One region of the Agarivorans sp. QJM3NY_29 genome, then DNA from elsewhere that is predicted to be linked to it. Evidence: predicted binding sites of a transcription regulator. Region 1 holds the regulator's gene; the other holds the start of a gene.
The links. Region 1 encodes FliA, which starts transcription of late flagellar genes. Its sites were predicted from a motif close to CTAAAGNTNNNNNNNNNNNNGCCGATA; they were not measured.

Region 1 (15,100 bases):
AAGCAGGCTCAATGTTTAACACGCGATAATGGGCACTATCGATATTTAAAGTTTGATGCGTCGTGAGCAATATCATTCCGCCGGCCTCTGCATGTCGCTTCAGTACGGCTTCTAAATAAGTAACACCTTGCTTATCGATTGCGGTAAAGGGCTCATCTAGGATCCATAATTGACGTTCCACAAGCCATAACCTAGCCAAGCCAACTCGGCGCTGCTGTCCAGCCGACAAGTGTGCTGTTGGTTCATCTTCCAAACCCGCTAAACCGACTCGAGCCAACAAGTCGTATAGCTGCCCCAATGACATGGACTGACCCGCCAACCCCAAATAAAACTGTAGGTTTTCTACGGCACTTAACTCTGCCTTTACCCCAACATGATGCCCCAAATACAGGCAGTGTTGATGAAAGCTATCAGAGATTTGATTAATGCTCTGCCCTTGCCAATGGATCTCTCCCTGCTCAGGACGAGACAAACCCGCAAGCAAACGTAATAAACTAGTTTTCCCCGCACCGTTGGGACCTGCTACCTGCAGGATATCGCCAGCGTTTAAGGTAAACGATAAATTGTCAAAAAGAACGCGCTCTTCTCTAACACAGCAAAGTCCAATAGCTTCCAGCATTCAAATGTGTCTTGATATAATAAGTGTCGGGATGGTATCACAGCTAGATCGTAAATCTAGGCAAGCAATTGAAATAACGAATATGTTAAGGAGATGTTCCATCAAAGTAAAGCCAAATCAAAATAGATATTCAGTCGGACCAGCAACGATGAAATAAACACCATTCCGCAAAGTACAGAAGCAATCGAATATGGTCGGCCGTTCGTGTATAGATCATGGCCGCCGACTAGGAGCTCGAGCGCATAAGGCTGCCATTAAGAACAACTGACAACTGACTCAGAAAATAGATGTAAAAGATAAGCAGATCGAGATAACCGTCCAAAATACAAAGAAAAACCAATCAAGCTAAAACAACTACAGCAGCCCCCCTACCGATTACAATAAGAACATATAAAATAGCAGATTCATGCAGCAACAACGCAGGACAATACAACAACCTTGCCCTGAACATTTAATTTAGCTGAATCAAATACCACTAAATTCAGTTCCGAAGACCTACCATTAAGTCTACTTTAAACGCGCATTGTAGCGACTCTGACTCAATCATGATAATAGGATTTTGTGGAACAAACAGCAAACGGGGCTTGGCAAGTGCAGTGGTTCAGAGAGAAGAGAAGAGAAGAGAAGAGAAGAGAAGGCAAGGCTAGCTTGCTTGCCCTTTCATTTTATTCCGTAGACTTAATAGAAGTTCAGCCTCGGCTTTAGGTAATTCACATTCGCGCATCACCTCTTCTAAATCAGCGCCTAACTCGACCAATTTGACGGCACGGGTGTACAACTTGCTGTCAGGATCTTGTGACTCAATTTGAGCGCTACGAATAAACGCTTGCTCGACTTGCTCAGCCTGACGTTCTAATTCTTGAACTAAAGAAGCATTGGCTACGTGTAACTCTTGCAGCTCTTTTTCAGCGGCTCGATGCTTACTTAACAAATTTTTAACAACCAGTTCCAAACTCGCCATTTTGGCTTCACTGGAATCTATATGTCGATTAGCCTTGTGTGTTAACCAGTAAACACCCACAAGGCCAAGCAACATAACCAATAACGCAACAAGATTAATCCAATCCATTTATATTGAGCTTACTTCATCCCACTCTTCATCAGAAAGCAGCTTATTGAGATCAACCAAAATTAATAACTGTCCATCCCGATTACTAACACCTTGAATGAACTTCGCGCTCTCTTCAGTACCCACGTTTGGTGCGGCATCTATTTCAGAAGAACGTAAGTAAACCACCTCAGCAACACTATCCACTAAAATCCCGATGACTTGTGATTCAGCTTCTATAATCACGATCCGTGAATTTTCGGTAATATCTGATGAAGGCAAACCAAACCGGGAACGCGTATCGATCACCGTGACCACATTACCACGCAAGTTGATAATGCCTAAAACATAGTTTGGCGCTCCTGGCACCGGCGCTATTTCTGTATAACGTAATACTTCTTGTACCTGCATCACGTTAATACCATAGGTCTCACTTTCCAACTGAAAAGTTACCCATTGTAGAACTTCATCCTCGGCAATATTTTCTGCGACGTTACGCTGCTCGCTCATCTGCATGTCCTTTTTATTCATGAGTCCAATTGGATCTCGCAACTCTTATCTATTCAAGTATATATCATAAGTTATAAAACTAAACGGCGGATTTACCTAGTCTTTCAATTAAACAGAGCTCGCTCTACCTCACAGTTCTAACATCCATCTATATTTACCCCCTGAGAAAGCATTCGTTGTAGCTCTTCAACATGCAATAAAGCACACATCCTTTGTTTGACCATTCCCGCTAACCAACGACGTTTACCGGGATCAACACGCCACTTTACATCATCTTTATTCAACCGCTCGGTACCAAATAGCTTCTCGCAGCTCAAACCCCAACTACTTTCACCAAGCATAACCAGGTATTTATAGTCAGGTTCAAAAGGCTGATTCGGCATCACCCACTTAGCGGTATCGACAACCGTTAACTTTTGTTCACGCTCGATCATAATGCCAGCGAACCAATCTGGCTTACCAAAGAGTGGGCTAACTTCACTAATACGATGAATTCCGCCCAACTCAGTCAAGGGCACTCCAAAAGTAACGCCTGCAACTTCAAAAAATAGAACCTGAAACTCATTATCGGTTTCGATATTGTGCCATTCTTCCGGTAAAGGCGCTTCAACAAGCTGCTCTTCTACTTGAATACTCGTTGCTGGCAAAGACTCATCAGCAGGCGCTATATGCTCGGGTTCAACTTTTGGTGCAGGCTGTTCTGGTAACTCTTTAATAGGGAGTAATACCGGCTTAGCCTCCGCAACAGCGGCAACTCGTTGCTCGGCTTCTGCGAACAAAGTCGCAAGCGGCTTCACTTGAGGTTCAGGGGCAAACGAAGACTGATTCAAGGTTTCACTAACAGGGCTGAGAGGCACACTTTCAGGTTCTTTCAATAAAGAATCAAAATAACTCCCTAAAGCCTGCTCCATCAAGGTATCGCTATTCATAATAGCCCCTGCTCATCGGTCATCTGCAGAAGATGAGCGAGTAAGGTTTGATAAGCAAATACCCCGCGGCAATTTTTTATATGATAGGAAGGTGGCGCATGCCGTAGGCTAGCATCTCTAAATTTGGTGTCGATGGGTATCACTGAATTCCAAATGTTGTTCGGATAAGTTTCTTGTAGTTCCTTTAAGGCCGCTAATGAAGCACGAGTTCGCTTGTCATACATCGTTGGAACAACCGTATAGCGTAAGCGGTTAGGACAAGAGCGTTGCATAATACTCAAGGTTTTAACCATGCGCTCCAAACCTTTAATGGCTAAAAACTCTGTTTGAACAGGCACTAATACTCGCTCACTCGCAGCTAAAGCATTAACCATCATCACCCCCAGAACTGGTGGGCAATCAACTAACACATAATCATACTTATGTTCAATACGCGCCAAAATGCGCTTTAAAATCAAGCCCATTCCCTCACGCTGCCCCAACACTTTATCCAAAGTAGCTAAAGCCATACTTGCGGGAATTAAATCTAAATTATCAAACGAAGTCGCTTGAATACTATGAGTCACCATCGCATCGTCGAGTTGACTGTTTTGATAAAGTTCATAAAGAGTGCCCTGAACACTATCAACATCAAATCCCAAATAACTGGTGAGCGACGCATGGGGATCAGTGTCGAGTAATAGGACACGTTTTCCTTGTTGCGCTAGTAGACCAGCCAGAGATATCACCGTTGTAGTTTTACCGACACCGCCTTTTTGATTAGCAACCGTCCAAACTTTCACCTATTCTTCCTGCCTTGTCGTAAATCGCACCCCACCACCTTCCAATGGCACCGCTAACATTGTCTCACTATCTGGCTTAACAACTTTCTGCTCATCTCCCGCTGGCGCTTGTTCGACAACTGACGATTGGGCAATTGAAGAGTCCCAAATGTATTTAGAGAGTGCAATGACCACCCTTCGATTTTGTTTATCGCTTTGCAGTTTTCCGTTCACGGATAACGGGGCATATTGAGCGTAGGCTTCGATAGCCATTCGCTGCGGTTGAATCCCATCTGACTGCAATTCCCGAACAACTCTTGTGGCCCGAGCGGCTGACAACTCCCAATTGCTTGGATAGAGTTCACTATCAATACTATGCTCGTCGGTATAACCACGCACTCGTATATAATTATCGACCATTTTAAGCTTTTCGGACAAACGTAAAACTAACTGTTCAGCAGGCTTAAGCAAGTAAGCACTACCACTAGCAAAAAAAAGTCGACTATCTAACTCAATGGTTAGCCAGTCTTCATCACTATTTATTACTATGTCGTCAGTTTTGAAAATATCTTTAAGTTCAATAGCCAATTGGCTTGCGAGTTCGGTTAGATTAGACTGAGCAACTGAGTTTGAAGTCGTTGGCGGCACGTTAGGCATGATAACTTGACCATCCAAAATCGAGTGACCATATTCCATCAGCAATTCCGTTGACGAGACCGTTTCATTCCGTTCAGCTTGCCCATCAGAAACTTCAAATAAGGCAATCGCCTGTTGTAAGCGTTGTTGCAATTCGGGGTAATCTTTTTCATTGGTAATCGCCATCGCGTAAAGTACTACAAACAACGCAAACATCAATGTCATATAATCAGCGTAGGAGACTAACCAACGCTCTGTGTTTGCATTTCGCTTAGCAGCTGCAGCATAGCGATGACGCATACTAGTCGATATCCACAACGAAGCTATGTAAGCGACGCTTTACTTCAATACTACTGGCACCTTCAGCGATTGAAACCAATCCAGCTAAAGTCATTTCCTGATAAATAGCGCGATCCCCCGCTTGCGAGCGAAGTTTATTGGCAAAAGGCAAGAAAATAAAATTGGCGAAACCAACACCATAAATGGTCGCAACAAATGCAACCGCAATTCCCTTTCCAAGTAACTCAGGACTGCTTAAAAAATCCATAGCCTGAATCAAACCAAGTACTGCACCGATAATACCCACCGTAGGGCAGTACCCCCCCATGGCTTCAAACACCCCCGCCTGACGTTCCAAACGACTTTGTTCTAAGTCGATGACATCTTCTAAGGATTGTTGTAATTGTTGAGCTTCGGCACCGTCTATCAGCATTTGTAAACCGCGTAAAGTAAACGAATCTGCATGTTTTTGCTGTTGTTCTAGGCCCAAATAACCATCTTTACGAACAATATGAGACCAATTCAATATCAATTGAATTTGGTTCTGTACATTATCTTGCGACTGAAACCAAACCTTCGGTATCACTTTCAGAGCTTGCACAAATTGTTTGCTCGGCGTTTGTAACATCACCGCGCCGATAGTCCCCCCCAATACAATTGTTAATGCATGTACATTGACTAAATCGTCTAACGACCCACCAGCAAAAACATGACCAAACCCAACAGCTGAGAACGCTAAAATAACGCCAAAGATGCTAAGTTTATCCATTACCAATTTCCATAACTATCGCTTCAGAAAAACGATCGAGAGGCATTTGATTGGAGGCGAGTCCAGCACTTGCGACGGCCTGTGGCATACCATAAACAACACAACTGGCTTCATCCTGAGCCCAGATCGTTGAGCCTTTATCTTTCAATAAACGGCAACCATCTCGCCCATCAGCCCCCATACCAGTCAAAATCATGGCTAAAACGTCGCCCTGATGACTTTTCGCCAAAGAAGCAAAAGTAATATCGACACAAGGTTTATAGTTGACTTTGTCATTGCCATCAATAATTCGTAAGCGACCATACTGACCGCGAGGCTCAACTAACATCTGTTTGCCACCGGGTGCGAGATAAGCACAACCCGGTCGCAATTCATCTCCATCCTCGGCCTGCTTCACATTAACCCGTGACAGTGTATTTAAGCGTTGAGCAAATGCAGCTGTAAATGTAGCTGGCATATGCTGAACTAATAAAATGGGCTTAGGAAACCCAGCCGGCAACTGCGTTAAAATTGTTTGCAAAGCCACCGGACCACCGGTAGAGGTCCCTATCGCGACTAATTTATAGCGTTTTCCTGAAGGTTTAAACACACCAGACGTACGAACCTTGCGCTCTACCGAAGGTTGGCTGCTTGCCGCGGTCGTCGGCCTTAGTGGCGTCCGGGCGCTTGGCGTCAAAGGTTTGTCGGCTCGGGGAGTCAGACTCGATGGCGCTCGACGCGCTATCACTCGGCGTCTGGCAATGGCCTTTACTCGTTGTTGTAACAAGCTGACGGCTTCTTCACGATCACGAGCAATGTCTTCAAATTTTTTGGGGATAAAATCAAGTGCACCAGCATCTAGAGCATCTAAGGTCGCTTTAGCACCATCGTGGGTTAACGATGAAAACATCAGCACTGGCGTGGGATGTTTGGCCATAATTTCTTTTACAGCCGTAATGCCATCCATAACTGGCATTTCAATATCCATGGTAATCACGTCAGGTTTTAAACTTGCAACCATTTCAATGGCCTCGCGGCCATTCTTAGCTGCACCTATCACCTCAAGGCTTGGGTCAGCGTTAATAATCTCGCTGACTCGACGTCTGAAAAAACTAGAATCATCAACAACTAATACTTTTATTGCCATACTCAATTCTTTTTAAGGGCTGTGCTCGGCGTTATAACTTACGAGCGTAGCGTTTTAGTAAACTAGGAATATCGAGTATGAGTGCGATACGACCATCACTGGTAATCGTCGCCCCGGCCATTCCAGGGGTACCTTGCAATAACTGGTCAAGCGCTTTTATCACAACTTCTTCCTGCCCAATGAGGTTGTCAACGACAAATCCCACCTGTTGTTGGCCTATCTGTACGATAACCACATGTCCTTGAGAACTTCTCTGTCCAGATTGACTATTACGGATCAACCAATCTTGCAAATAAAATAGAGGTATAGCTTTATTACGGACAATAACGGTTTCCTGACCGTCAACAACATTGGTTTTGGTTAAATCCAGATGAAAGATTTCATTTACACTGGTGAGTGGTAAAGCAAAAGTCTGTTTACCTACATCAACCATCAAAGTGGGTAGAATAGCTAACGTTAATGGTACTTTGATTTGTAAAGTAGTACCGCCTCCAAGCTTAGAATCAATATCCACAGAACCGTTCAGCTGGGTGATACTGGTTTTGACCACATCCATGCCAACACCACGCCCCGAAATATCAGAAATCTCAGTTTTTGTCGAAAAACCTGGTGCAAAAATCAAACTATAAGCATCTTTGTCTGGCATTCTTGCCGCCGCATCGGCATCTAAAACACCGCGCTCTATAGCGATAGATTTAAGCTTATCTGCATTCATCCCCGCGCCGTCATCTTCGATCATCAGCAAGATATGATCACCCTCTTGCGAGGCTGACAAACGAATGACACCAGTACGCGGTTTTCCTGCCGCTTCACGTTGGTCTGGCATTTCAATGCCGTGATCAACCGAGTTTCGCACTAAATGCACCAGTGGATCGGCTAACGCTTCCACTAGGTTTTTGTCTAAATCGGTATCTTCACCGACCAATTCCAAGTTAATATCTTTCTTCAAACTACGAGCTAAATCACGAACGACTCGAGGAAAACGACCGAACACCTTCTTAATAGGCTGCATTCGAGTTTTCATCACTGCACCCTGTAAATCAGCGGTCACAACGTCAAGGTTAGAGGTCGCCTTAGCCATATCCTCATCATTACTGGTTAAACCAAGACTAACCAAACGATTACGGACTAAAACTAATTCCCCAACCATATTCATGATTTCGTCGAGAGTACGGGTATCGACGCGAACCGTCGTTTCCCCCTGAGGGGCTTGTTTGGGCGCTGCTTTTGCCGGCTCAGACTTGGCTGGAGCAGCAGCTTTCGGAGTAGCTGCAACTTTTGTTGGTGCAACTTTCTTCGGCTCGACCTTCGGGGTGACTTCGGGCTTGGCTGCCGCCTTAACCTCAGGCGCTTTACCGGCACCATGCAGCTGATCTAATAACTTTTCGAATTCATCATCGCCAATTTCGTCACTGTTCGTCGCCGTTTCCACTGGCGTAACAGCGGCAGGTTTAGCACTTGGTGCTTTAGAGCCATGTAGCTCGTCGAGTAGCTTTTCAAACTCATCATCAGAAATATCGCCACCACTCGCAGTTTCGCTAGGGGCTGCAGCACTTACCGGACTCGCTTGAGAAGCCGCTTTTGGAGCACCAGAGCCATGCAACTCATCGAGTAAGCTTTCAAATTCGTCATCAGAAATATCATCAATACCAGTGCCAGTAGCTGATTTACTCTCTGGAATTTGCTCGGGCTCGGGCTCAGATTCCGGCTCAACCACCACCTGATCTTCTGAAGCAGGCCGAGATAATTGATGCAATCGCTCAATAAGCTCTGGCAAAGCTGGTGTTAAAGGTTCTCTTGCTTGCACCTTAGCAAACATATCATTCACGGAATCAAGTGCTTCAAGTATGACATCCATTAACTCTGATGACACCCCGCGGCCACCGTTACGTAATGTGTCAAACACATTTTCCGCACCATGACAAACGTCAACGAGTTCAGTTAATGATAAGAAACCAGCACCACCTTTAACGGTATGAAAACCCCTAAATATAGCATTCAATAAGTTACTATCATCAGGACGTTTTTCTAGATCAACAAGCTGTTCAGAAAGCTGCTCTAGGATCTCTGCCGCTTCTACCAGAAAGTCTTGTAAGATGTCTTCATCTACATCAAACGACATGCGCTACTCCCTTAAAATCCTAAACTAGACAACAAGTCATCAACATCGTCTTGATCGTTAACAACGTCATCCCTTTGTTCTTTATTAATTATAGGGCCTTCTGCTTCAACACCCGATTTTTTATCATCTTGACCAGGAGCGACATCCACCATGTCAGTGCCAAACAAGGTGAGCATCTCAACTAAATTCTCTTCAACCTCCTGAACTAAAGTGATCACCTTTCGAATCATTTGCCCGGTAAGATCCTGAAAATCCTGTGCCATTAAAATTTCAGTAAGCATGTTACGTAGTTTATCGGCATCAGATGAAGAACTAGTCAGAAAAATATCGATTTGGTGACACAGCGCTTTAAATTGGCCTAACTCAATTTTCCGATCCATCAAATTTTGCCATACAGGCATAATATCATTGATATCATTGGTTAATTTATCAGCAATCGGCAAACCCGACTCGACTGCATCCATCGTTTTATTAGCAGCTTGATCGGTCATTTCGATGACATAGTTTAAACGTTCTTTGGCATCGGGGATTTCTTGGTTCGCGAGTTCATTGATCCGAATATCCAATTTGAAATCATTTAATGAATCGTGAAGTTGACGAGTGAGCTGGCCAACTTTATCAAACAGCAAGTTAGCTTTTGGAGCACATAGCTCACTGACTAGTTGGTTCGCCTCGGCGACCTTTCCCATTTCAAGTAGCATCACCAGTTGTTGCGCATCCGCTAATGAAATAATCGGAGTATCGGTGCTCACGCGTCTTCCTTTTATTGTAATCTTTCGAAAATCTTATCGAGCTTCTCTTTTAAAGTAGCTGCTGTAAAAGGTTTTACAATATAACCATTTACTCCGGCTTGTGCGGCTTCAATAATTTGTTCACGTTTCGCTTCCGCGGTGACCATCAATACAGGCAGGTGAGCTAAACTCTCATCGGCACGAATGTTTTTCAACAAATCGATACCTTCCATACCAGGCATATTCCAATCAGTCACTACAAACTCAAAATCGCCACCCTTAAGCATTGGTAGCGCGGTGTTACCGTCATCGGCCTCATGTGTATTGTTGAAACCTAAATCTCTCAACAAGTTCTTAATAATCCTTCTCATTGTTGAAAAATCATCAACAACCAGAATTTTCATATTTTTATCCAAGGTACGTCCCCCAGCTGGATGTTTTACTAGCCCACAAACGGGTCACAAATTTATGTAATACATTATTATGCCTTAATAAACACAATTTTAGTCCATCTTTTATAAGTTTTGTAAGGATGAATTTCTCTATTGTGTCCAATCTCGCATTCGAGTTTTCACTCTGGCAAGCGCTTGACTATGAATTTGACTCACTCTCGACTCACTAACGCTTAATACTTCACCAATTTCTTTAAGATTAAGCTCTTCATCGTAATAAAGCGATAATACTAAGGCTTCTCGTTCAGGTAGCCCTTTGATGCACTCCGCCAAAGATTGTTGAAATCGTTGATTTGCAAAACCTTCGAAAGGACGATTTTGCTCGCGACTTTCTTCGTTAGAAATGACATCCTCGTTTACCCCAAGGTCCTCAATGCCTAAGATTCGCCCGCAATTAACATCCGCTAGCATCGTATGGTATTCGCGAAGAGAAACCCCGAGTTTTTCAGCAACTTCAGCGTCTTTAGCGTCACCATTTTTTTCTCTTTCAACAGCAGCTATAGCGTCACTAATCGCTCGACTATTTTTATGTACAGAACGCGGAACCCAATCGCCACGGCGTATTTCATCAAGCATCGCGCCGCGAATTCGGATCCCTGCATAGGTTTCAAAGCTAGCACCTTTAGAGCCATCAAAATTACGAGCGGCTTCTATCAGCCCGATCATTCCAGATTGGATTAAATCATCCACAATAACACTAGCCGGTAGCCTAGCCATTAAGTGATGGGCAATCCGTTTAACCAAAATGGCGTGACGCTCCACTAACGCATTAGTGTCGTTAACGCTGGTATTGGCGTAGGCGGCAACTTTATTCACTAAGCTGCTCTCTATTCTTGCGTTGTCCAAATTCGAGAAGATTCTCGATGAAAAATTCTAAATGTCCTCCCGCTTGCTCAGGTATCGGCCAAGTAGCCGCTTTGCTGGCTAAAGAGCGAAATGCCAAAGACGCTGGTGACTTAGGATAGGCTTCAACCACAACACGTTGTTTGCGAACGGCCAATCGGACATTGTTATCATAGGGAATACAAGACACTAACTCGAGAGTGGCATCTAAAAACCGTTCCGTCACCCGAGTCAGCTTGGTAAATAACTCCTGACCTTCTCTTAAACTACGAACCATATTGGCAACAACTTTAAATTTATACACCCCATGATTATTAGAGAGTAGTTTAATCAGGGCATAAGCATCGGTAATTGATGTTGGTTCGTCACACACGACGACTAAAATATCTTGCGACGCTTTTGCAAAACTCAACACCATATCAGAGATGCCCGCTGCGGTATCAACCAGCAAAACATCTATCGGTGTTTTCATACTACTAAAAGCGCGAATTAAACCTGCATGTTCCGCAGGGCTTAATTCAACCATGGATTGAGTTCCTGAAGTTGCTGGCGCAATCAGAATCCCATTTGGTCCCTCAACTAATACTTCGTCAAGAGTGCACTCTCCCGATAGCACATGCGACAGATTTTTAGTCACGCGCAGCCCAAGTAGCACATCAACATTCGCCAAACCTAAGTCCGCATCAAGGACCATGACTCGCTTGCCTTGACCCGCCATTGCAATTCCCATGTTAAGCGTCACGTTGGTTTTACCAACCCCACCCTTTCCACCAGTCACTGCGATTACTTTCACATTATTTTTTTGTTGCATCATTCGTAAGCCGCTAGCTTGATCAAAATCATTATGTTTAGAATACATCCGAAACCTTCTGTTGTTCGGTTTCACTAAACCAAAAGTGTTGCTGAGAATGCTTATCTATCACCGACAAAGCTTGCTCAACTAATTCGCTAGGCACCGCCACTGCAATATCTTCTGGTACTTGCTGACCATGAGTAACGTAACTGATTGGTATAGCATGACGCAAGGTTACATTTAACACTTCACCTAACGCTAAACTTTCATCTAATTTAGTAAGTATGGTACCAGCCAAAGGAATTCGCTTAAATTGATTTACAGTTTCTTCAATTACCCGTCGCTGAGCATTGGCTGACATCACCAAATAATTACGGATATTAACTTGGCTATTTTTGACTAACTTGTCTAATTGTTCATGTAGACGGATATCTCTTTGGCTCATACCAGCGGTATCGATTAAGACTAACTTTTTATCTTTAAACTGGTATAAAAGCTGGGACAACTCAGCTTCATCATTCGCCACTCGAACTGCACAGCCCATAATTTTACCATAAGTTGCCAGTTGCTCATGAGCACCAATACGATAAGTATCTGTGGTAATCATCGCCACGCTATCAGGACCATGGCGCATAGCAAACTGCGCAGCTAATTTGGCGATAGTGGTTGTTTTACCGACCCCCGTCGGGCCCAATAAGGCAACCGCTCCACCTTTTAACAATATTTCATCTTGGCCGACAGGGAGCTGATTTGCCAGTAATTCCCGTAAATGCTGCCAGCCTTCTTGTACGCCTAGCTCTTCGGGGATATAACCAGCCACCTGATCGGCCATATCCTCATCAAAACCAACCAACTGTAACTGTTTGATTAACATCGCTCGAACAGGCTCTTGCCGCTCAACTTCCTGCCACATTAATCCCGACACTTGATGTTCCAACAACTTTCGCATCGCTGCCATTTCTTTCTTTAATTCACCCACTTCACTGTGATTCGCCTCTGCGCTTGGCGTTGCAATACGGCTTGCCGCAGGTTTGGCTGCTGAACCTTGCTGTATCCACCCTTGCTGCTGAGCCAAGGAGCGAGGAGCCTGAACGGTTCGAGGCCGTTGCGATTTATTTAAGCTGGATTGTTGCAAATTTTCTTGCTGACGCTTTTGATGGCGCTGCATAAAATTAGTCAAATTATCTTTGAGGCTCGCATTTTCGTCAAAATCATGACCAAGCTGTTGGTTTGTTGACGTTTTAGAACTGTGCTTAGGTTTGACGGACGATAAATTGACGCTATCATCGGCTAACTCTCGTGATGAGTTTTCTCCCTTAGCATTAGTCTTGGAAGGCTCCACCGCAGCAACAATCTCTATGCCTCCGGTCACCTTTTTGTTGGACATGATCACGGCATCACTACCAAGAGTCTCTTTCACCTCGGCTAACGCGGTCCGCATGTCTTTTGCAAAAAAGCGTTTCATTTTCACTGGTCACCTTCCTTTTGCTTACCCATTGGACCTATTGCCCAACTGAACTCACAATACGTATTTGTTTATCTTCCGGCACTTCTTGATACGACAGTACACGTAATGCAGGCATTGCTGTTTTAACGAACCTCGACATACTCGAACGCAATATACCGGATGTCAATAATATCGCTGGTTGGCCTGCTAATTCTTGATTTTGGCATGCTTCAGTTAAAGATACTTGCAGTTTTTCGGCCAAACCTGGTTCCATTCCTGCACCATCGTTACCACCTGCCTGCATAGATTGATGCAATATTTGCTCCAAGTCTGGTGACAAAGTAATGACCGGTAACTCTGCTTCACTACCAATTAGCTCTTGAACGATTAAACGTTTTAAAGAAATACGACAAGCTGCGGTCAGAATATCGGCATCCTGGCTCTTCGGTCCGTATTCCACCAAGGTCTGAACGATACTCCGTACATCCCTAATTGGCACCCCTTCACTCAGTAAATTTTGCAGCACTTTAACAACAGTAGATAAGTTCAGGGTATCTGGGATTAAACCTTCAACAAGCTTAGGTAAACTATTTCCTAACATGTCTAACAAATTTTGTACTTCTTCATGTCCCAATAAATTAGCTGCATTATTGGTTAACAATTGACTAAGGTGGGTGGCAACCACTGTCGCCGAATCAACAACCGTATAGCCAAGGGTTTGGGCGTGTTCACGCTGCTCGGTTGCAACCCAAGCCGCCTCTAAACCAAATGCAGGATCGGTGGTTGGCTGGCCTTCAATTTTACCAAATACTTGGCCCGGATTGATCGCCATTTCTCGATCATGGAATACTTCAGATTCACCATAAGTAACCCCCATCAAGGTAATTCGATATTGATTAGGGCCTAAATCCAGATTGTCACGAATATGTACCGCTGGCACCAAAAAACCGAAATCTTGAGATAACTTTTTACGTACACCTTTAATCCGAGCAAGCAATTCTCCGCCTTGAGTCTTATCAACTAGCGGGATTAATCGATAACCAACTTCCAGACCAATCACATCAACTGGTTGTACATCATCCCACCCCAACTCTTTAGGCTCATTACTATTACGAGGATGAGTGCTGGCTGGCTGTAAGGCTGTATCTGCAGCTTTTTTAACATCGGCTTTATGCCGTAACCACGCGGTCACCAAACACACCGCAGCGCAACTTAAGAATGCCAAATGCGGCATTCCCGGAACAATCCCCATCACCAATAAAATAGAACCACAGATAATCATAACCCGTGGATCTTTAAACAGCTGCAAGCTAACTTGCTCGCCCATATCGGCTTCGGTATTTTGACGGGTCACGATCAGAGCAGCAGCGATAGATAGTAGTAACGATGGAATTTGCGCGACTAAACCATCACCGATGGTTAACAGAGTGTAAACTTCTGCCGCTTGCGAAAAACTCAGATCGTGTTGGGCCACACCAATAATGAAACCACCTAAAATATTAATAAAAAGAATCAGGATCCCAGCAATCGCATCGCCCTTTACAAATTTACTCGCGCCATCCATCGATCCATAAAAATCGGCTTCGCCAGTCACTTCACTACGACGAACACGTGCCTGCTCTTGGTCGATAATGCCAGCATTAAGATCCGCATCAATCGCCATTTGCTTACCCGGCATCGCATCCAAAGTAAAACGCGCGCTCACCTCGGCAATCCGACCCGCACCTTTGGTCACCACAACAAAGTTAATGATCATCAAGATAAGAAAGACCACTAAGCCGACAGCATAGTTTCCACCAATCACTACCGAACCAAAGGCTTCAATCACATTACCCGCAGCATTTCCGCCATTGTGTCCTTCCAAAAGGACCACTCGAGTAGATGCAACGTTTAGGGCTAAACGCAATAAAGTGGCAACCAGCAGCACCGTAGGAAATACCGCAAAATCCAAGGGTCGCTTGGTATAGACTGCAACCAAAAGCACCACCAAGGCTAAGGAAATATTAAATGCAAACAAGATATCCAGTAGCCATGC
Region 2 (15,100 bases), 1.6 Mb from region 1:
AGTGGCTTTCTTGTCTTTGGCGGTTGCCTTAGTGCTTGGTTTGTTGGCGGCAGTAGCCCGTCTATCTAAACATTGGCTGGCCAATGCTGTTGCTACTATTTATACCACGGTGATCCGCGGGGTACCCGATTTAGTATTGATGTTGTTAATATTTTTCGGGGCACAGATCATGGTTAATTCTGTTTCTGACTGGGTATACGATCGCTTTGATATTGAATATTACATCAACATTAATGAATTTGTAGCTGGTGTGACCACCATTGGATTTATTTTTGGTGCTTACATGGCTGAAACTTTTCGTGGCGCATTTTTGGCGGTCGATAATGGTCAAATTGAAGCGGGTAAGGCTTATGGTATGACTGCGTTACAAATATTTCGTAGAATTACGGTGCCACAAATGATGCGTCATGCGATCCCTGGGATCGGTAATAATTGGTTAGTCATGGTGAAAACGACCGCTTTAGTTTCGGTTATTGGTTTGGCCGATATGGTTCGTCTTGCCAAGGAAGCTGCGGGTGCGGTGCATGAACCATTTATATTCTTTATTCCTGTGGCTTTCGTTTATTTAGCCTTAACCAGTGTTTCTGAAATATTCTTAAAGCGTTTAGAAATTCGTTTTAGTGTGGGTACCGACAGGTAAGGTCTTAACTATGTATGAAATGATCGAGAACTTACTGGCGAGTAATGAGATCTTCACCTTAAGCACCGTTCTCACTTATTGGGATGGTCTGGTGATGACTGTTCAATTAACCTTTATGTCTCTAATTATCGGCCTTTTGTTGGCTATACCACTCGCGGTACTGCGGGCTTCTGATAATTTTTTTGTAAGCCGTAGTGTATGGATATTTACATATTTTTTCCGCGGAACACCTTTACTGATTCAGTTATATATTATTTATTATGGCGTCACCTACATCGAGGGCATTCAAGACTCAATGTTCTGGCCGATTGTGCGTGAAGCATTTTATCCTTGTTTATTAGCTTTTGTATTGAATACAGCTGCTTATACTACCGAAATATTTCGTGGTGCCATCGTGGCAACCCCTCGAGGCGAAATAGAAGCCGCTAAGGCCTACGGGATGTCTAATTTAGGCGCGATGCGTCGTATTATTTTACCAAGTGCTTTGCGCAGAGCATTACCAGCGTACAGTAATGAAGTGATCTTCATGTTGCATGCCAGCTCTATTGCGAGTGTGGTCACTATTATCGACCTCACTGGCGCTGCGCGGGACGTTTATGCAAAGTACTATGCACCATTTGAAGCATTTACTTTTGTAGCTGCGATATATCTTTCGCTTACTTTTATGTTGGTCTATGGTTTTAAGCAGTGGGAAAAGCGTTGGCACAGACACTTGCGCCCATTGAGTTAAGCCCTGTTTTAATCATACGATAGCAAGGGGCTTTGCCCCTTTTTTCATTGTTAATCTTTAACCTTCTACTGTTGGCCACTTTATAGGATGGACAGTGAATGATTACATTGCTAAAAAATGCTCAGATTTACACGTCACAGCTCTTTGGCTGGCGTTGTTACTTGTTCCATGGGCTGGATGCAGTTATCCCGAGTTCTTCGCTTACTTTATCTAGTGACCTGACGAATAGGCATACCTATCAGTCTAGTTATTCGGGTGAACGCTCCTAGACTGGCCATCATTTGTCCCCCTTACGTGTTGTAATGACGCAAGCTCAATTTTCCACTCAGTCGCTGCTTATAAAGGTACATTGCCGTTTCCGACAAGGAGCATTTAGATCTAGCGATTATTCAGCTTTCTCTTCCCCATTGCCATTAAGCTTTGTCCGAATATGTATTTCTTAATGAGGGCGGTACCATCGATCTCGTGGCGAGTATCAGCCCGCGATTTATCGCGCAGGGAGAAGTCTGCAGCGCTAAGGTTCTAGGGATTATTTTGAATAGCGGTTTAGATTGGCAACAAGTCAGTTTTGGAACGGAACCAATGTAAGCTTACTCTGAGTTTAATGCATAAGGAGAGTTGATTAAGATATCGTGTGGTGAATTGATTCGTTTTTATTAGCCAAGTGTGGTGTGGAACTCAAGGAGGATGAGCCTTTGGTGGAGATAGCGCTTTTGCTGATGAGTGAACATATCGCAAGATACAGGTTTTATTAGATAAAGGGCGATGGGTGGAGCGATGTTGCCGATTTAGTTGTGTTCGCTCGCGATCGTTCAGACATCTGCAGGTCGTCGGGGAAGGGAAATCTATTTGTCGCCGATGATTTTGCTGGCTCGTTTTTCATTGAGGCCTAGTGCATAATAGTGTCACTTGGTTTTTAGTAGAAGTAGCCCTATGACGTTTAAAGGATTTACGACTCAGCTGGTTCATTGTGACCGCCTAGCTGGGATCGAGGAGGGAGCGGTGCACGCGCCGATCCACAACTCGGTGCCTTATGGATATGCAGCCACTCAAGATCTACTTGATGTATTTCAAGGGAAGCAAGTCGGCCACGCTTATGCCCGCCAATCCACTCCTACCTTAGATTATTTGCAAGGCCGAATTGCGATGCTTGACCAAAGCATCGCCAGTTTGGTGTTTGCCAGTGGCATGGCTGCAATTGGTACGGTATTTCTAAGCTTGCTTAAGGCTGGTGATCATATCGTCGCGAGCCGTTTTCTATTTGGTAATACCAGTAGCATTTTTGGTACGCTCAAGGGTTATGGTATTGAGGTAAGCTTGGTTGATGCCACGGATCGAGAAGCGGTCGCCGCGGCTTGTCAAGTCAATACCAAGATGGTGTTTGTTGAAACGATTGCTAATCCGGCCACCCAAATTGTCGATTTACAAGGGATTGGTGAGTTATGTCAGCAGCGCGGATTAGTTTATGTTGTCGATAATACCTTAACTTCTTCCTATTTGTTTCAGCCAGCTTCCGTGGGCGCAAGTCTTATTGTCACTTCCTTGTCTAAGTATGTGGGCGGTCATGGCAATGCGCTTGGTGGCTCGGTGAGTGACACGGGGTTATTTGATTGGTCGAAGTTTCCTAATATTTTTGAGGCCTACCGTAGTGGCGATCCTAAAATGTGGGGGATTAATCAGATTAAGAAAAAAGGACTTCGTGATTTTGGTGGTGCCTTAAGTTCACAGGCTGCTCATCTATTATCGGTGGGCTCAGAAACGATGGCCTTACGGATGGAGCGCCAGTGTGCCAATGCAATGGCTTTAGCACGTTTATTAACCAAACACCCTAAAGTGGCTAAAGTGTATTATCCCGGCTTGGAGAGCCATCCTCAGCATCAACGCGCGAAAAGTTTGTTTAAACACTTTGGTGCATTAGTTAGTTTCGACTTGATTGAAGGGATTGATTGCGTTGCCTTTTTAGATAGGCTTCAGATCGTGATTAATGCGACTCATTTGGGCGACAATCGAACTTTAGCGCTGCCAGTCGCTCAAACTATTTATTACGAAATGGGTTTAGCAGCACGTCAAGCTTCAGGGATTAGCGAGACGATGATCCGTTGTTCGATTGGCATCGAAGATACGCTCGACCTAGTGACTGATTTTGAGCAGGCCTTATTGCAGTTTTAGATGGTGCTAGCACCGTGTTTAAAAAGCCTTGGCAACTGTTGCTCGGGCTTTTTATGAGTTATTTCTAGATCTATTTGGCTTGAGATGCCGAATGCTTAAGGGGTATCAATAGAAAGTAACTCCACTTCAAAAATAAGGGTCGATCCCGCTGGAATTGAGGCGATGCTGCGTTCTCCATAGGCTAAGTGGCTAGGGATAAAAAAGCGATATTTGTCACCCTCATGCATCAGTTGTAAGCCTTCGGTCCAGCCTCTAATGACTTGCCCTAAAGGAAATTGCGCCGGTTGCGCTCGCTCAACAGAGCTATCAAATACTAGGCCATTGAGTAGGCTCCCGTGGTAATGCACGGTCACGGTGCTGCTTGCTGAAGGTTTCGCTGACTTGCCTCTGTTTTCAAGAATTAGATATTGTAAGCCGGAGCTGGTACTTACAACGCCTTGTTGTTGAGCATTATTAGCCAAAAAATATTGACCAAGTAATTGATTACTTTTAATTATTTTTGCATGATTCTGCTGGCGAATATAAAACACAACAATCAAAATAGCGAGTATTGCTAATACAATAAATTTCAAAAAACTATCCTTTTCTATCAAGGGGGGCGGTTCGCAATAGCGACCAGTTTAAAGATACTGCCTACGGCTATAGCGCTGAGGTGAATCTTCAACTTTAACTGAAGTGTTGATTAAAATACATCACGAGTCACCGAAAATAATGCTGCTCATGGCGAGCTAGCGAGTCATTTTCTTCACAAATACTACAACAAATAAGGCGATGATAAAGCTACCGCTAAAGGCTTCTATTGCTGCAAAAACACGAGATAATCCTACAGGGGTAAAATCCCCATAACCTAGAGTCGTGAAGGTCACGACGCTGTAATACAAACATTCAAAGAAGGCGACCATGTTTTGAGTTGCTGTTTGATTAAGATCAAAGGTAACAATATTGCCGTTGAAATGGATGCCGGTAAACAGATAGACCAGAGCACTACTAAAAATAATCGCCAGAGAAGTAAAAATAACTCGCATCGGTAATTCACCATAGCCGCAGACTAAGTCGACTAGCTTTGAAATGGCTCTTGGATAGGAATACTTAGGCATTTGATAACGGCGCATGGTGAGTTCTTTACGTAAGAAATGTCCTGCGGTGGTAAACAGCCCTTCAGCCTCAGCACTTTTACGTAAACTTCGATAGACTTCTTCTGCTTGCTGGTAATAGTCATTCATTAACTCGATATCTTGCTTTTGTTCCGCTGTTAGGGCCAACTTTTCTTGCATGACACGCGCTCCAACCTTAAGGCTATCACACTTACAACCTTCCATTTTTGCACCCAGCAGGTTGGTTTGAGTTAGGTTTGCGTGATTAAGGTTAGCGTCGCGAAGGTCTGCCTTCATTAAACTGCCACCCTGAAGGTTAATATTAAACAAGTGGGCGGCTTTGAGGTTACAGCGATAAAGATCGGCACCAGTCATATCATAGCCTTGTTTACTGTTGTATTTGACTAGATTGATATCGCATAGTTGGGCTTTTTTAAGGCATATTCCACGCATTAATCCGCCATTTTGGGCGTAGCGTTCTAGTTGTTCTTTAATTTCGGGGCCAGTTTTATTTTCATTGGGATCGTGCCAAAAACACAATCCATTGCTCAAGGCCTTTTCATGGCAAGGGAGCCCTGAGTCATCTTGATACGAACATTGGTTATTTCGAACCATCTGATTCGCCTTCTTTGATATGTTTGCTCTGAGGTCGTGAGCAAGCCAGTGTTGGTTGCTTATTTAAGTGTAAGCCAAAAATTAGAGCTGTGAGATCTACCTTGATAGAAAATGCTAAAGTTGTTCAATAAAAACAATATATTAACTTTTGTTTTTACTACCAAACTGCTGAAATTCGTTCTTTAGCGTTGAGTAACGCTCGGCGTGATTTTCGTTGAGCTTCAAGCCATCGAGTAATTTGATGGTAACTTTACAATCGTTTAGCAATTGCCCACTGACGCCCTTATCTGAGAGATTGATTTGTTTCAAAATCGCTTGGATTTTATTGAGAATAGCCCCGGTGTTTCCCGGTGCGACCTGCAGGGCCTTGTCAAAGTGGCTTGTCGCTTCGTCATAACGTTGTTCTTCGTAGGCATCAATGCCCATTTTGTTGTATTCGCGAAACAGCCCAAGTTTCTGTTCAAAGTCCTCATCTTTTAAAACTTTATGTGCTGAGGATAGCGATATTGGATCAATATTATCGCGTTTTTCTAACTCTTCAGCAAAGGGCATTGCATATTCAAACTCTCCCACTGAATTTAAGGTGAGGAAGGTATCGGGTAGTAACTCAACCGCAACTTTTTCCGGAGAGTCGAGTAGGCCATCATTGCTGCTAAACAAGAGTCTTTTAGCTTTGTTTAATTCGCCTTTGGTCGCGTGTACTCTTGCTTGACTGATCCCTTCGAAAGCATCGAAATTAAAGTCTTCGTCTTTGCCTTCTTCTCGTCTGGCATGAAACAGCACTGAATTTACTTCTTGTAGTAAGCGGTTTTTACGGTATAGGTCTTCTTCGCCTTGGGCTTCATCAATTAAACTTCGTACATAGTTACATAAATGATGTGGCCCCCGATGAATAGAGCGGCGTGCCAATTGCAAAATAGTTGAGAATGTTTCTTTCGCTAAACTCAGTTCTCCAGCATCAATCGCTAGCGAGGCCAATAGTTGTTGGCGTTCAAGGCTGTTTACGGCTAATTTAGAAGCTTTTAGCACGGTTTCCAGGGCTTTTTCGATATTTCCCTCAGCGCGGTAGGCTCGAGCTAACCAGTCATATGCGGTGAGTAACAGTGGGCTTTCTGCGATGGAGCGGCTGAGCGTATCAATTGCTTTTTTATTTTCATCGAGTAGCAGATATACCCGGCCTAAGGTCGCTTTGGCCCAAGTTTGTTTTCGCTCTTTTAGGATCGCCTCTAACGCTAGTTTGGCGTTTTCATATTCCCCTAAAGCAATTTGTGCTTCTACCTTTAAGTTTTTACAGTAGTTGCTGTAACGACTCTCTTTCTCGATTTGTTGGTCACATAGCTCAATTACTTTGCTATAGTTTTTATCGGCCAGTGCGTGATAAATATCACGTAAGGACTGTCTTTTCAGGTGGGCTCTGGCTAAGCGATTGTGTAATTGAAACTGTGAAAATGGTTTGGTAATAAATTCGTCAGGTTCCATTTCAAGTGCGCTGAGCACCATACTCTTATTATTATCACCACTAATAATAAAAAATAATGCATCCACTTCGAGTAGTTTGCTGACGCGTAACTCTTCTAGTAATTGTCCGCCGTTTTTACCTGTACCTAGATTATAATCCACCAATAGAATGTCGAACTTTCGTTTTCGGCAAGCTTTAACGGCCGCTTCTCCAGTTGTCGCAAAATAGACATCGCTTGCTCCAAAGTTTTGTAGCATGGCTTTAAGCATCACTTGAAAAGCGCGCTGGTCATCAACGATGAGTATTTTTTTTCCGCTATAGTTGTATTGCGTTGCCATTACCGTGTTATCTAATCCTTTTTCGATATCCTAGCACAACTTTGCCAAGGTTGAAGCTGTGTAAGTATAGCGGCCTAGCTGCTTAAGCTTATCATTTATAAAACCTTGCCAAACTAGCAGTGCTTGATTTACTATTAAGGCGTTGATGAGTTTTTTAGCTTGTCAACACTGAGTCAAAGCCAAACTTGGAGTGATCCAAGGTCGGAAAGTTACAGATCTTGAGAATTATATTCTTAAGATGGCTGGACCGCCTTAGTTGAGTGGTTTTATTTACAACATTGTTGTTTAACCTCTCAGTGAGTTAGTCTATTTACCGTTTATTACTTTCCGTATTTGGTTGGAACGCCAAGCTAAGTTAGCTTGGCGTATTTGTTTGGCGCTTAGTCCTAAATATTTTCTCGTTCTATCTTCTATCTTCTATCTTCTATCTTCTATCTTCTATCTTCTGTTGCAAATCTAACTACTGATTTTCTGTCTTATTTTAAAATCTATTCATGAGCGGTTTACTTGGGTTCGGTTAAAATGAAGGTTAACCTGATTGTTGTGCAGCATCGCCATAACTTAGTGAGCATATTACTTGCTCGGCATTACTGAGAGGTTATCAAGCATGATGCTAAATTTAAGACATAAAAAAAGACACCTAAAGTGTCTTTTTTTATCAAGATGGTGGAGGGAGGTGGATTCGAACCACCGAAGCTTTCGCGACAGATTTACAATCTGTTCCCTTTGGCCACTCGGGAACCCCTCCTGCTTGTGGAGCGGCATATTACCAGAACTTGTTAAGCTGTAAAGTAAAAAAGGCGATAAATTTTATAGCTTAAGACTGTTTGCTTAATATCTGTTCATTTCGTGAATGTGAACTAAAGTTTTGTGTCTTTCTACCGATATAGGTAATCAGTAGAAGGGGGCGCAATGTTAGTTGAGCAGATAAGAAATCATAGTTTGTGTGATGAGTTGCAGTTAGGCGATACGCTTAATCGTTGCTCTCAGCAGGGTGATCTTGCTCATTTTCATCTGCTATTGAGTATGTTGAGCCAAAACGTTTGCGATCAGGCTCAATTTTCCATGCAAAAACCTGCGGCCGAACAAGTACAGCAAGATCTGCGAGCTCAATTGCAGCTTCGTGAAGCTCGCCCTCTAATTGCTCAGGCTGATGAGTTCGAAGTGCAGGCGAATTGGAGTCAGCATTTACAAAAGGGCTCAATTGATACCATTCGTTTGGAGCAAGCCTTAAATGGTTATGCCGCCTGCGCGGACGATACGCTCGATGGAGTTCGTGAAGAGGTCATGAATAACGTGAGTCTACTGACGCGGTTAAAACATGGCGCGGCTAGTAAACCACTGCAAGTCATACCCGATGTAGAAGTAAAAGGTAGTGAAATTTATCAAGTACTAAGCAACTTCGATTATTCGAAGCCGCTTAAAGTTAAATATTATAATTAGCGAAAAACTACAGTTCGATTCCCGTAAACAAATACTTTCTCATCGAGCACTTGTTGCATGGCGCGACTTAATACCGACTTTTCTACATCTCGCCCAGCTTTTGCCATTTCTTGCGCGCTGTAGGTATGGTCAATATGAATCACGTGTTGCTCTACGATAGGACCTTCATCTAGATCGTTATTCACGAAGTGAGCGGTAGCGCCAATGATTTTAACCCCTCTATCGTAGGCTTGTTTATAAGGTTTAGCACCAATGAAAGCTGGCAAGAACGAGTGATGAATGTTTAAGATCTTATTGCTGAACGCCTCGACAAATGTTGGTGTGAGGATCCGCATGTATTTAGCGAGTACCACATAGTCGGGTTGATATTGTTGGACAGTTTCAATGATCAGCTGTTCATGTTGCTCACGTTTTAATCCTTCATGACTAATGTAATGGAAGGGGATGTCAAATTTCTCAGTGAGCGCTTGTAGGATATCGTAGTTGCCTACAACTGCGGCAATTTCAACATTCATATCACCGTATACGGCTTTCATGAGTAAATCGCCTAAGCAATGTGCTTCTTTGGTGACCATGATCACGATGCGCTTGCGTCCGGCCCCGACTAAACGACGGGCGCTGCCAATAGGTAGTGCATTGTCTAAATCAGCGAGCAAAGTTTGGTCGTTAAAATAGCCTTCTAACTCGGTACGCATGAAGAAACGTCCCACTTCATTATCGACAAATTCGTTATTTTTAATAATGTTGAGTTGATGCTTGGCACAGATGTTGGTAATGGTTGAGATTAAACCTTTGGCATCTGGGCATTCGGTTAAAAGAATTTTTCTTTCCATGGTGTTTTCGATTTATTCAGCTTTAAAGTTAAGATTTTTTACAGCACTGTTTCAGTTTCTTCCCGCTCCCGCAGGGGCACGCAGCATTGCGAGCCAAGGGTGAAGGAGAAAATACACCATCGGTATAAAACCAATGTTCAGCAATTTTTGTGAAATTAGAGCGTTCATGCAAAATATTAAGTTGGCCTTGCTCGCGAAAATGAGCTTTAAACTCCACAATTCCGCTGTTGCCATCGAGTCGGTCGCAACTAAATAAAATTTCGAGTTTCTCCCATTGTGTCGCTTCCTCGGCGTTGAGTGCTAAGGGCTGCTCACTTGGACGAAAGTCCGGATGATGGCTTTGCCATAAGTAGTTCGCATCACCCAGAGTATAGGCACTATAGCGGGAACGCATTAGTTGCTCACAATGAGTCGGGCTTGATAAGCCGCTGATATAGGGTTGACAACATTGAACAAAGTTCAAGCCGCTACCGCAAGGGCAAACTAACACTCTGGAACCTCTAATTTGACTGAGGGCGAAGTGTAGCAAGAAGTTGGCAATAACACAGCTGAAAATTGCTTAGAGTTCGTTCGTTAGCGGCTTTCTTTTAGGCGGTGACTTTGAGATGTCGAGCAATAGAAAGTGAAAACTTGTATTGTAAATCGTTTTTTTTTAAGCCTTCATCTGCGATCTATGGCTGGCTTGCTTAGGGACAAGTTAATCTTTGATAAATACATGTTTTGGTTAAAGCTAAGGCTTAAACGAGTTAAGCTTAAACGAGGTATTATGATTGCTAGGGAATTGAATTTGCGTACTAAATTTGTAATTGAGCCTTTGCAGCTTGGTTTGGCAGAGGCACTGCAAAATAAGATTGATTTGAAGACCAAGCCACAAGGTTCTTTGGGCCAATTGGAGTCATTAGCTTGTCAGTTAGGCCTGATACAGTCGACCCTTGAACCTGTGATCCAGCGCGCAAAAATGATTGTATTTGCCGCCGACCATGGGATTGCTTTAGCTGGGGTGAGTGCTTATCCACAAGCTGTGACGGCGCAAATGGTGCAAAACTTTGTGGAAGGGGGTGCGGCGGTTAATGTATTTTGTCGCCAGCACGGTTTTGCTTTTGAGATTGTTGATGTTGGTGTTAGCCAATTACTTTCAGAAGAGGGGGTTGCGTGTTGTAAAGTGGCAGCTGGAACAAAAAGTTTTTTAAGTTCAGACGCGATGACCCAAGCGCAATCGGAGCAGGCGATGGAGGTTGGAGTGGCTAGAGTTCGTCAAGCGGCCTTAGAGGGATCTAATTTATTGGCTTTCGGTGAAATGGGGATCGCCAACACAGCCAGTGCAGCCGCGTTGATGGCTGGTTGTTTGGGACTCCCGGTTAGCGATTGTGTTGGACGAGGCACTGGTTTAGATGACCAAGGTTTGGCACATAAAGTTGCGGTATTAGAGCAAGCAATGAACCATCATCGCGGAGATTATACGGCCGAACAATGGTTGGCGAAGGTTGGCGGTTTAGAAATAGCGGCCATTGTGGGGGCGATGCTTGAAGCCGCGAGTCGGCGGATGGTGATTTTGGTGGATGGTTTTATCTGTTCAGCTGCAGCGTTGGTTGCTTATCAAATCAATCCTCTGGTGAAACAATATATGGTGTTTTGCCACCAAAGCGCGGAACAGGCACATCAGCGTTTATTGAAGGCGATGGATGCTCATGCCTTGTTAGAATTGTCCTTACGTTTAGGTGAAGGGAGCGGCGCAGTATTAGCTTATCCCTTGGTTTGTTCCGCTGTCGCCTTTCTCAATCAAATGGCCTCATTTGAATCGGCAGGGGTGAGCCAACAGCAGGGCTAGCTAAGGTCCAAGGCTATTCTTGATTTTGCATGCAGAGAACATCTAGGCCATCGGTTTAAATCAATCGATGGCCATTGCTGCAAGTCGTTAATATTGAAAAGCAATCCTCGGTCGACTTGATATGGCTTGGCTCGACCGCAACACTGGAAGCGCTGAGTTAAGTGAGTTGTGCTTTCCTTGCCTGTTGGCAACCTTCGATGGCAGGGGCCAGCAGTTCTAAGGCGCTTTGATTACAAGCGGGCAGGCTGGCGGTGGATTGTTTGACTGGCGTCACTCGTTTTCCCCAGCGAATAACGGCCGCTCCCCAGGTGAGTCCTGCGCCAAAAGCTGCTAATAAGACATTGTCACCGGGCTTAATTCGACCTTGCTCTAAGGCTTCACATAAGGCGACAGGAACCGTTGCTGCTGAGGTGTTTCCGTATTTTTCAATGTTGATCATGATGTTTTCATCGGGGGCGCCAATTCGTTTGGCGAGAGCGTCGATGATCCGTAGATTGGCTTGATGAGGCACGATGAAGTTAAGTTCATGATTAGCAACTTGTGCCTGAGCCAAGACATTGCTGGCAGCTTCTCCCATACCTTTTACGGCACGTTTAAAGATTTCGGGCCCTTCAAACTGGAAGTTGTACAGGGTATCTACACCGCTAAAACGTTTGCGGTTGGTACCAAAATCCGCAATTGATAAAATTTCCCGTTTTTCACTGTCACAACCTAACTTAGCGGCTAAAAATCCAACTTTTTCTGGATCATCATTGGCTTCGATGATCACCGCTCCGGCACCATCACCGAATAACACAGCAGTATCGCGCTTGGTCCAATCGAGCAATTGACTGAGTCGCTCGGCACCAATTAACAATATTCTTTGCATTGCTCCTGTTTGAATTAAGGCCGCCGCAGTTTGTAGGCCGTAAACAAAACCGCTACAAGCAGCATTCATGTCAAACACGGCCGCTTGATCGGCATGTAGTAGCTGTTGCACGCGACTGGCACTGTTTGGCACTGTTGTTCCAGCTGTGCAGGTACACAAGATAATTGCATCGAGTTGTGCTGCATCTAAGTTTGCCGCAGCGAGAGCTTGCAAACCTGCATTGGCAGCTAGTTCGGCGATATCCACATGCGATATACAACGCTCTTTAATACCTGTTCGGCTACTTATCCACTCATCGGATGTGTCGATAAAAGTACTTAAATCGTGGTTAGATAGACGTGCAGGAGGCATACATTTGCCCCATCCGGTAATTTCGGCGTGATACATAAAGGCTAGAAACTCTCATACTATAATGTGCCAAGGATTATGCCTGATGCATGCTAAATAGCCAAATTGTCTGATTCTTGAGCTTGACTGGTTGGTTTTATGACTTAAGCTAGATATCCCAGTTTGAGTCTATTTTTTCAGACTTAAGTGTAGGCAAATTGACAGCTTGGTTTGGGCTCATGGATAGCTTATAAGCTCTGGTATAACTAGATTGAGGTCTTATATGACGGTGACAGGTCAACAATTCGCGTCAGCATTCCCAAACGACGATAAAATTGAATGCTCGCGCTTTAATCACCTTACTCGCTATTTTGAACTAAGCATTGATATCTGCGCCGATCCCTTGACTCGGCTCGCTTTTGCTTCTGAACAGATAGCGGCCTTGCCGCTACTTAAAAAAGTCGCGGTAAATGGTGAGCTGGATGATATAGCCGTGTTTTTCGCTGAGATGTTTATTTGGCCATTGAGTGACATTTGCGAAGTGAGAGCCCCAGTTCCCTTAAGGAGCGAGGAATGGTTATTACTCGATGCGGATGAGGTAGGACACTCATGAGTGTTCAGCCCTAGTTTGGGGGAACGCTCACGATAAATATGCTTGATGTGACTTATGGTGAGCGACTAGTCGTCTTGTTAATGCTCGCAAGCTTTTGTTTTATTAATAATTTCATTCACGTAAACAATCGCTTGCTTGCATTTATTAAGCTTGCAGTGAACCGTATTGTCGAGCTGCCGTCACAACTATTATAAATAACGAGCTTGAAGGTGTTGTTTAAAATACTGGCTATTTAAGTTTTCGCCAGTGGCGCGGCTGACTAGTTCATCGCTTGGGTAGAAACTGGCTTGTGACCAGATGTTTTTTTGTAACCAGGCAAAGACCGTATCGTAATTACCGGTTTGAACTTGCGCGGGTACCTCCGGATGTTGTTTCACCAGCGCTGTGTGAAATTGTGCTGCATACATTGCACCGAGTGAGTAGGACGGAAAATAGCCGATTAAACCAGCAGGCCAATGCACGTCTTGCATGCAACCATCTTGGTAATTGCCTTGTGTAGATAGTCCTAAATACTGTTGCATTTTGAGATCCCATAATTCCGGGATATCAGCCACGGTAATTTTTTGGGTAATCAGGTCTCGTTCTAATTCGTAGCGCAACATGATGTGTGCAGGATAGGTCACTTCATCGGCGTCAACTCGAATATAACCGGGCTGTACCTTAAGGTAGTGTTGTTTGAGCTCGCTTAAGCGCATTGGTTGCTGATGGCACAAATGCTGATTGACTAAGGGGAGTAGTTGTTCAATAAATGCCTGACTGCGACCCAATTGCATTTCAAAGAATAGGCTTTGGCTTTCATGAATGCCCATTGAGCGGGCCTGACCCACTGGTAGATCGAGGAAATCTAAAGGTAGATTTTGCTCATAGCGAGCATGACCCGTCTCATGCACTATTCCCATCAGCGAGCGAGTAAAGTCTTGTTCTTCGTAACGGGTGGTAATTCGAACATCCTGAGGGACTCCACCACAGAAGGGGTGAGTACTCACATCGAGGCGACCATGATTAAAATCGAATTGCAGCTTCTTCATCACTGCTAAGCCGAGTTGCTTTTGTTTATCACTGGCAAAGGGCGCATTGAGCTGAAGCGCGGGCCAACTTTTTTGTTGTTCGACGACCTGTTGGATCAGTTGGGGGAGCCAGGCGTGTAACTCACCAAATATTTTATCCAAACGCTGCATTTGCATGCCGGGTTCGTAGAGATCAAGCATCGCATCATAAGGGCTTAACCCAGTTTTATCGGCTCTGATCTGCGCTTCTTCAATGGCTAATTGCATCACCGCTTGTAGGTTAATCTGAAAGGCCTTCCAGTCGTTGTTGCCACGCTGTTCACGCCAAGCGTGTTCGCAATGTGCGGTTGCCAAAGATTTTGCTTTGACGAGATCGCTGGGGAGGGCAGTTTGCTGTTGCCAATGACGTTTCATTTCTCGTAACGAGGCCTGTTGTTGCGGATTTAGGTTTAGTTGTTTGGCTTGTTCTAGCCATTCTGGCATTGCTGAATGGGTGGACTTTTGATGGATTAATACGGCGAGTTCTGCCAGTGCTTCGGCACGGGCTTGATTTCCACCATTAGGCATCATTGTCGCTTGATCCCAGCTACAGATAGCATTTAAATGCGCGAGCTTAGATAGATGTTGAAAGTGCTGGCAGAGTTGTTGGTAAGCGTTGGGCTTTGTCATAATTATTCCTTGGTCGATGTGAATTTAACGGATTCGGCGAGCATGACGTTCGCGGTTATCGAGTTTTTGTAATTCACTTTTTTTCAGCAGTACGTAGATGGCACCGCTGCCACCATGTATGGCCTGAGCACTATGTATCGCTAATACCGATTCAATTTGCGGTAGCCAGCCACTCACGTAGCTTTTTAGTAATGCTGGTGGTTGGCTATTTGCGCCTTTGCCGGTAATGATTAATGCGCTACGAATGTTTAATTGCTGGCACTGTTTGATGAAACTTATAATTTCGTTACGCGCTTGCTCAAGGCGAAGTTTGTGTAAATCTAACTTGGCTTGGATTTCATATTTGCCCAAACGGAGCTTCTTGAATACACCTTGCTGTAGTCCAGATTTTTTGTAACTGACGGGATCGTCGGGGCGTAATAGTTTAACCTGTTCCAGTGAAAGGTAATCTTGATGACTCGCTGCCT

Region 2: a site for FliA is predicted at 7,906-7,932, ahead of ACRRS0_RS15690 (VC2046/SO_2500 family protein). Genes of this name have one in related genera too.

Annotation. Positions count from the first base shown of each region.
Region 1 is NZ_CP194036.2:1,880,465-1,895,564, reverse strand. It holds gene ccmA (cytochrome c biogenesis heme-transporting ATPase CcmA) at 1-619, opposite strand, end outside; gene ACRRS0_RS08705 (DUF2802 domain-containing protein) at 1,263-1,688, opposite strand; gene ACRRS0_RS08700 (chemotaxis protein CheW) at 1,689-2,177, opposite strand; gene ACRRS0_RS08695 (chemotaxis protein CheW) at 2,315-3,106, opposite strand; gene ACRRS0_RS08690 (ParA family protein) at 3,103-3,888, opposite strand; gene ACRRS0_RS08685 (flagellar motor protein MotB) at 3,889-4,803, opposite strand; gene ACRRS0_RS08680 (flagellar motor protein) at 4,805-5,551, opposite strand; gene ACRRS0_RS08675 (protein-glutamate methylesterase/protein-glutamine glutaminase) at 5,544-6,677, opposite strand; gene ACRRS0_RS08670 (chemotaxis protein CheW) at 6,709-8,799, opposite strand; gene ACRRS0_RS08665 (protein phosphatase CheZ) at 8,811-9,551, opposite strand; gene cheY (chemotaxis response regulator CheY) at 9,563-9,946, opposite strand; gene ACRRS0_RS08655 (RNA polymerase sigma factor FliA) at 10,073-10,798, opposite strand; gene ACRRS0_RS08650 (MinD/ParA family protein) at 10,791-11,684, opposite strand; gene flhF (flagellar biosynthesis protein FlhF) at 11,674-13,089, opposite strand; gene flhA (flagellar biosynthesis protein FlhA) at 13,121-15,100, opposite strand, start outside.
Region 2 is NZ_CP194036.2:3,444,436-3,459,535, reverse strand. It holds gene ACRRS0_RS15725 (ABC transporter permease) at 1-640, shown strand, start outside; gene ACRRS0_RS15720 (ABC transporter permease) at 651-1,370, shown strand; gene ACRRS0_RS15715 (cystathionine gamma-synthase family protein) at 2,304-3,539, shown strand; gene ACRRS0_RS15710 (FKBP-type peptidyl-prolyl cis-trans isomerase) at 3,635-4,111, opposite strand; gene ACRRS0_RS15705 (ion channel) at 4,268-5,248, opposite strand; gene ACRRS0_RS15700 (response regulator) at 5,390-7,045, opposite strand; cyclic di-GMP riboswitch class I at 7,214-7,300, shown strand; tRNA gene ACRRS0_RS15695 (tRNA-Tyr) at 7,710-7,793, opposite strand; gene ACRRS0_RS15690 (VC2046/SO_2500 family protein) at 7,958-8,488, shown strand; gene purU (formyltetrahydrofolate deformylase) at 8,485-9,321, opposite strand; gene ACRRS0_RS15680 (YchJ family protein) at 9,350-9,811, opposite strand; gene cobT (nicotinate-nucleotide--dimethylbenzimidazole phosphoribosyltransferase) at 10,109-11,149, shown strand; gene ACRRS0_RS15670 (ketoacyl-ACP synthase III) at 11,307-12,404, opposite strand; gene ACRRS0_RS15665 (hypothetical protein) at 12,628-12,957, shown strand; gene ACRRS0_RS15660 (carboxypeptidase M32) at 13,146-14,633, opposite strand; gene smrA (DNA endonuclease SmrA) at 14,658-15,100, opposite strand, start outside.